Regions from separate parts of the Paenibacillus sp. FSL H7-0737 genome, predicted to be linked through region 1. Evidence: a T-box and tRNA genes for the amino acid it is inferred to sense, from the RefSeq annotation. Region 1 holds a T-box; the other holds one or more tRNA genes.
What was found. The T-box of region 1 lies ahead of H70737_RS23860 (arginine--tRNA ligase). A T-box ahead of a tRNA ligase gene usually reads a tRNA of that ligase, here a tRNA-Arg.
Positions count from the first base shown of each region.

Region 2: it has a tRNA-Arg gene. The T-box ahead of H70737_RS23860 (arginine--tRNA ligase) is inferred to sense a tRNA for this amino acid. The anticodon was not compared.

Region 1 covers NZ_CP009279.1:5,453,916-5,457,179, forward strand. The annotation lists gene H70737_RS23850 (beta strand repeat-containing protein) at 1-533, opposite strand, end outside; gene H70737_RS23855 (hypothetical protein) at 548-907, opposite strand; T-box leader at 1,192-1,408, shown strand; gene H70737_RS23860 (arginine--tRNA ligase) at 1,449-3,264, shown strand, end outside.
Region 2 covers NZ_CP009279.1:5,332,571-5,335,834, forward strand. The annotation lists gene H70737_RS23325 (aldo/keto reductase) at 7-927, shown strand; tRNA gene H70737_RS23330 (tRNA-Lys) at 1,046-1,118, opposite strand; tRNA gene H70737_RS23335 (tRNA-Leu) at 1,199-1,277, opposite strand; tRNA gene H70737_RS23340 (tRNA-Arg) at 1,297-1,373, opposite strand; tRNA gene H70737_RS23345 (tRNA-Gly) at 1,384-1,458, opposite strand; tRNA gene H70737_RS23350 (tRNA-Lys) at 1,495-1,567, opposite strand; tRNA gene H70737_RS23355 (tRNA-Asp) at 1,583-1,660, opposite strand; tRNA gene H70737_RS23360 (tRNA-Met) at 1,687-1,763, opposite strand; tRNA gene H70737_RS23365 (tRNA-Val) at 1,807-1,882, opposite strand; tRNA gene H70737_RS23370 (tRNA-Glu) at 1,971-2,045, opposite strand; gene H70737_RS23375 (AAA family ATPase) at 2,128-2,667, opposite strand; rRNA gene rrf (5S ribosomal RNA) at 2,801-2,917, opposite strand; rRNA gene H70737_RS23385 (23S ribosomal RNA) at 3,064-3,264, opposite strand, start outside.

The DNA of each region.
Region 1 (3,264 bases):
CCAGTCGCTCCGTCTGCCCCTGTTGCTCCAGTCGCTCCATCTGCTCCCGTTGCTCCAGCTGCTCCTGTTGCTCCTGTTGCCCCTGTCACTCCATCTGCTCCTGTTGCTCCAGTCACTCCGTCCGCTCCCGTTGCTCCTGTCGCTCCTCCGGCTGCCCCTGTCGCACCAGTTGCCCCTACCGTTGCTCCAAGTAATTCAGCATGGACAAGTCGGTGAGCAGTCACAATTTGACCTACACTATTTTTTCCCCAGACTGAAATTTGAATAGGATCATCTACCAGGCTTAAAGTCGTAAAAATAAATTCAAACGCATCAAAATCTGCATAATAGTCCTTTGTTATAACTTGATCAGGCATAACGTTAACAAGCTCACTAACATATAAAGTTCTTGTCCCATCCATATAATATCCTTGGACGAGAACTGTAGAAGAAACAACATCGCTTCGGTTATCGATTTTGATCGTAACATGTTGAGTAGGTCGTATACCTCCCACCATGGTATTATCTATCGGCCCGGTAGATAAATAACTCAATTTTCAACACTCCTTTAGATTATTGCTGTATGTTTTTCCCACGCTACTATACGATGAGAATCTACCATTTCTCCCGAAGCCTGTTTTCCCCAGACTGAGATCCCTATCTCTGCTTCAACTTCTTCTAATGTTACAAACTCAAATTCAAATGCGTCTAAATCAGCAAAATAGTTCCTAGTTAGAACTTGGTTAGGTGCGAGACTTACCATTTCATTCACATACATCGTTCTTGATCCATTTAGTAAGAAGCCTTGAATGACAAGATTATAAGAATTAAGAGAATCACGATTAACTACTTTTACCGTTACTATTTGCGTCTGTCTGATCCCCAGAATTGGACTATTATCTATAGGTCCAGTTGAAAATAAAACCATCTTTATTCACTCCTCCCTTCCACCAGCAGTTTGAAAGATTAAAAACTACAACACTAGTAACATGGTTCATAACTAATAGCTCTATATAGTAATATTCTGTATTTAAAATTAATGTGTGGACATTTAAGCAAAGGAATTGCCACCCGAAAAAAAAAGACAACCTTCTATTCTTTGAATTTGTAATCTACTAATCGGACAATCTAAAACTCAAGCATCTTCTAGACTTTACTGATTAACACCCTATTGCTTTTTTCGAAATATTCGTTATACTGATAAAAATTATTCAAGCATCGATGAGCGGGAGAGTAGTTAACGTGTTCTAGTCCACAGCGAGCCGGGTAAGTGCAAGCCGGTACAGATCACCTAATGAAGCGCACCCGTGAGATGGACTTCTGAACCTAAGTAGGAAGTCCCGGCTAAAGACCGTTATCCTGTAAGGTGGCTAAACATCTGTTTAGCAACGAGAGTGGTACCGCGAGCGCTAAAGCTCTCGTCTCTTTTGAGACGAGGGCTTTTTTGTGTTTTCAAAGGAGGGTATAAAATGTTAAGTCAAATCATCAAACACAGCATTGAACAAAGTGTAAAAAAAGTATTCCACACCTTAGAAGTTGCCTACCCAAACGATGTTGCAATTCTGATCGAACAGCCAGCTAATCTAGAGCATGGTGATTATTCCTGCAATATTGCTATGCAGCTAGCCAAACTCCTGCGTAAATCCCCTCTCGTCATAGCAGAATTAGTAAAAGCAGAAATTAAATTACAAGAGAGGTACACGGGTCTTTTACAAAAAGTCGAAGTAGCTGCTCCTGGATTTATTAATTTGTATATGAATTGGCAGGTGTGGGCTAAACATTCCTTTAATCTGCCTAACAGCACAAGGGAAAAGGTCATCATAGAGCACACTTCAATCAATCCAAATAAAGCTGCTCATGTAGGTCATCTGAGAAACGCTTGCATCGGTGATGCGCTGGTCAGAATCATGAAAAGAACCGGACATAACGTAGAGGTCCATAACTACGTGGATGATCTGGGCAACCAGCTGGCAGATACAGTCGTTGGTTTATTAAATGTACCTTTAGAAGGGGAACATCAACGCTTCGGTGATTATTGCTGGGATCTATATGCCAAAGTGAACAAAGAATATGCACGGAATCCAGAGATCACTCACAAGCGCACGGATATGCTGCATGCCCTTGAACAGGGTGATGGTAATGAGGCGTGGCTGGGCAACTTAGTCGCTGAACGTATTGTGAGAGAACATGTAGCGGAAATGAAGCGTTTTGGTATTCACTATGACCTGCTGGTGTGGGAGAGCAATATTTTAAAAGAGGGATTCTGGACAGCCGCATCTGAGCGATTGAAGCAAACGGCAGTTTTTGTACAGGAGACTGAGGGCAAGCTTGCGGGCTGCTGGGTGCTAAAGCAAGGGACAGAGGTTAGCAGTGGAGCGGAGTCAGAGGATCATCAGATGGATAAGGTGCTTGTGCGTTCGAATGGGATTTTGACATATACAGCCAAAGACATTGCTTATCATCTCTGGAAATTCGGTCTACTATCCAAAGATTTCACCTACAGTGAATTCTCGTCTGGTTTATGGACCACAGGTTTAACTGGAACCCATGAGCCTTATGGACATGCCGACCGTGTTATTAACGTCATCGATTATAGACAGGAATATCCGCAACAAATGGTTAAGCAGGCTTTAAGAGCACTAGGATATAACGAGCAGGCTGAGAAGCTCCATCATGTAAGTTATGGCGTTGTTTCTCTTAGTCCGGCCTCTGCTGCTGAACTGGGGATAGATACTTCAGAAGGAAAATCTTCTTATGCCATGTCCGGGCGCCAAGGAATCGGCGTTAAGGTGAGCGATTTAGTAAAGCTTATGGAACAGAACATAGAACATTCGCGCTCTGATAAAGAGGGTCTTTCCAGCCATATCATTGCAGTTGCTGCTATTCGTTATTATCTGCTGCGGTTTAACCTGGGAACGGAAATCGTGTTTGATTTCAAACAGGCTACCGAAATATCCGGTAATACCGGGGTTTATCTGATGTACACCTATGCCCGTGCCAGCAGTGTTTTGAGCAAATCTACAATCCCATTCAGCACAGATGCCTCAAAGCTTCAATTTCCACTCGAAATGGAAAAAGCAGAGCTCGCTTTGCTGAGACAGCTTAGCCTCTGGCAGGAGACATTGTATTCTGCCAGCATAGAATTGACGCCGAATATACTCTGCACATACGCGCATACCTTAGCCACACTTTTCAATAACTTCTATTCTATATGTCCGATTTTAAAAGGTGCGGAGGCTACCATCGCGTTCCGCCTCTGGCTCACTTCGAGATTTAAGGACACTT
Region 2 (3,264 bases), 120 kb from region 1:
TCACTCATGGTTAAGAAAATTAGTGTAGCGAATGGTGTACTTGACGTATCCCAAATTTCGCTGGGCTGTATGCGGATTGCGGATTTGTCTGCAAAAGAGGCTGATACACATGTACATAGTGCGTTGGAGCTCGGAATAGACTTCTTTGATCATGCCGACATTTATGCGGACGGCAAAGCTGAAGAAGTATTCGCAGGGGTACTTCAGAACAATCCTGGTATGCGTGATAAAATGCTGATCCAAACCAAATGCGGAATCCGCAAGGGCTATTTTGATTTTTCCAAAGAGCATATCCTACAATCCGTAGAGGGTAGCCTAAAACGCTTGAAGACCGATTATATCGATGTGCTCTTGCTTCACCGTCCTGACACGCTGTTCGAGCCGGAAGAAGTGGCTGAGGCTTTTGACATTCTGGAGAGCAAGGGATTGGTCAAGCATTTTGGTGTCAGCAACCAGAACCCGTTACAAATCGAGCTACTTAAGAAAAATGTAAAGCAACCGCTGCTGTTCAACCAGCTGCAATTGAGCATTATGTTTACGGGGATGATTGATACAGGCTTTAATGTGAATATGACCAACTCCGGTTCGGTTGTCCATGACGGCGGGATCTTAGAGTACAGCCGTCTACACGACATGACCATTCAGCCATGGTCACCTTTCCAATATGGGTTCTTTGAAGGTGTATTCTTGGACAACGACAAGTTCCCTGAATTGAACGAGGTCATTAACCGCTTAGCAGCTGAAAAAGAGGTTACCAATACCGCTATTGCCATTGCCTGGATTCTAAGACATCCGGCAAATATGCAGCCTGTTGTAGGTACAACCAATACGCAGCGATTGCGGGATATTGCCAAAGCATCCGATATTACACTCACCAGACCAGAATGGTATGAAATTTACCGCGCTGCGGGTAATATCCTTCCATAAATATCAAAAGCCACGAAGTACGCTAATATCGTACTTTGTGGCTTTTTTTGTGACTATAATTGAAACCGTATAACTCTTATAAAAAAAGAAACGGCATCTCTGCCGTTTCTTTTAAGGATGGACTCTCAGGGGCTCGAACCCTGGACAAATAGATTAAGAGTCTACTGCTCTACCAACTGAGCTAAGAGTCCACAATATAATGATTTACCTTACTATACTTGAAAAGCAAAAGCCCTTAGCTTAACGCATAAGAGCTTCGCTTGCTAATTGATACCGGCGAGAGGACTCGAACCTCCACGGTTTCCCTCTCGATTTTGAGTCGAGCGCGTCTGCCATTCCGCCACGCCGGCAAAGTATGAAGTTAAAATATGGCGCGCCCTGAGAGATTCGAACTCCCGGCCTTTTGATTCGTAGTCAAACGCTCTATCCAGCTGAGCTAAGGGCGCAAAATTTATATGGAGCGGACGACGGGAATCGAACCCGCGACCCTCGCCTTGGCAAGGCGATGCTCTACCGCTGAGCCACGTCCGCACACGGTATGTATTAGTGTCCGACTCACTTAAGAAGTGAGCCATGAAGGACTCGAACCTTCGACACCCTGATTAAAAGTCAGGTGCTCTACCAACTGAGCTAATGGCTCATGAAGCAAGAAAAATGGCGGAACCGACGAGATTCGAACTCGCGATCTCCTGCGTGACAGGCAGGCATGTTAGGCCAACTACACCACGGTTCCAAAAGATATAATTGCTTGATGAAAATTGGTTGCGGGGGCAGGATTTGAACCTGCGGCCTTCGGGTTATGAGCCCGACGAGCTACCGGGCTGCTCCACCCCGCGTCATTAAAAATATTTAGCTATTCATTACCATAAGAAAGCTTCATGGTGGAGGCTGAGGGGATCGAACCCCCGACCCTCTGCTTGTAAGGCAGATGCTCTCCCAGCTGAGCTAAGCCTCCATGTAAAGAAGCAACTCAATTATCATAACATAATCCAACCTGTAATGCAACATTTTATTTCAGAAGAACAATTACGTTTTAAAGAAATTGGTGACCCGTATGGGATTCGAACCCATGTTACCTCCGTGAAAGGGAGGTGTCTTAACCCCTTGACCAACGGGCCGTATTGAAAACAAAATGTTTTGACAACAAAAAATATTATATCATGTATTTCGAAGTATAGCAATACCTAAATTAATATATTTTCACTTTTCTTCTATAATAGGCGTTAAAGTGATATCAAGCTTACTAGCTATCATCTTTACGACTCCTAGAGTAGTCAGGTTATTTGTGTCTAAATGGTCTTTAAATACGTCCTTATTAAGCCCTGTGAGGCATCTGTCGATCTGTTGAACGGCCCATGAGTCATTCCCTTCACCTCTACCACCCAATCTCTTGAGCAGCGTCTCTCGTGAGGCACACAAAGTAAAATGATGAACCTCTAATCCCTCATTTATTAGATTTCCAGCAATGTCCATCCAATATTCTGGGTTGACTATGGTCATAGGTACGATAATCGTTCCCCTATATTCGCTAGCTATGTATTTTAACATGGAATGGTTAATTTCACGCCAAAGATAATAGTTCTGAAAGTCACTTTTTGTCATCACATCGGGAATGTTTGCTCTTATGTAATACCCTACATTCTCTGGATCGTATACAAAAGAATCAGGAAGTCTGCGATGTAATTCATATGCAGTTTCTGTCTTCCCCGCACCAAAAGCTCCATTGATCCATATAATCAAGATCTTTATCCCCCATGAATAATCTATTAGTGACTCTATTAAACCACTTTATCATAAAAACCCTTACAAGCAAATTCACTCTACAAGGCACAACAAAAAGACCACTGTCGATTACTCAACAGTGGTCTTGCGTGCTTGGCAACGTCCTACTCTCCCAGGACCCTTCGGTCCAAGTACCATCGGCGCTGGAGGGCTTAACGGTCGTGTTCGGGATGGGTACGCGTGGAACCCCTCCGCTATCGCCACCAAACGGGCATTTACAGCGTAAATGCATTATTCAGGTCTCAGCATCGCCAAATGCTGAAAACAAATTCATCATCATACAGCCACTAGGACCATATGATTTAGAACTTAATTCCTGAAAACTGAATCCGAATCGAATTTGCGTTTTAAGTGTAGGATAAGCCCTCGACCGATTAGTATTGGTCAGCTCCATGCATTACTGCACTTCCACCTCCAACCTATCTACCTCGTCGTCTTCAAGGGGTCTTACTAATTGGGAAATCTCATCTTGAGGGGGGCTTCACGCTTAGATGCTTTCAGCGCTTATCCCGTCCGTACGTAGCTACCCAGCCATGCTTCTGGCGAAACAACTGG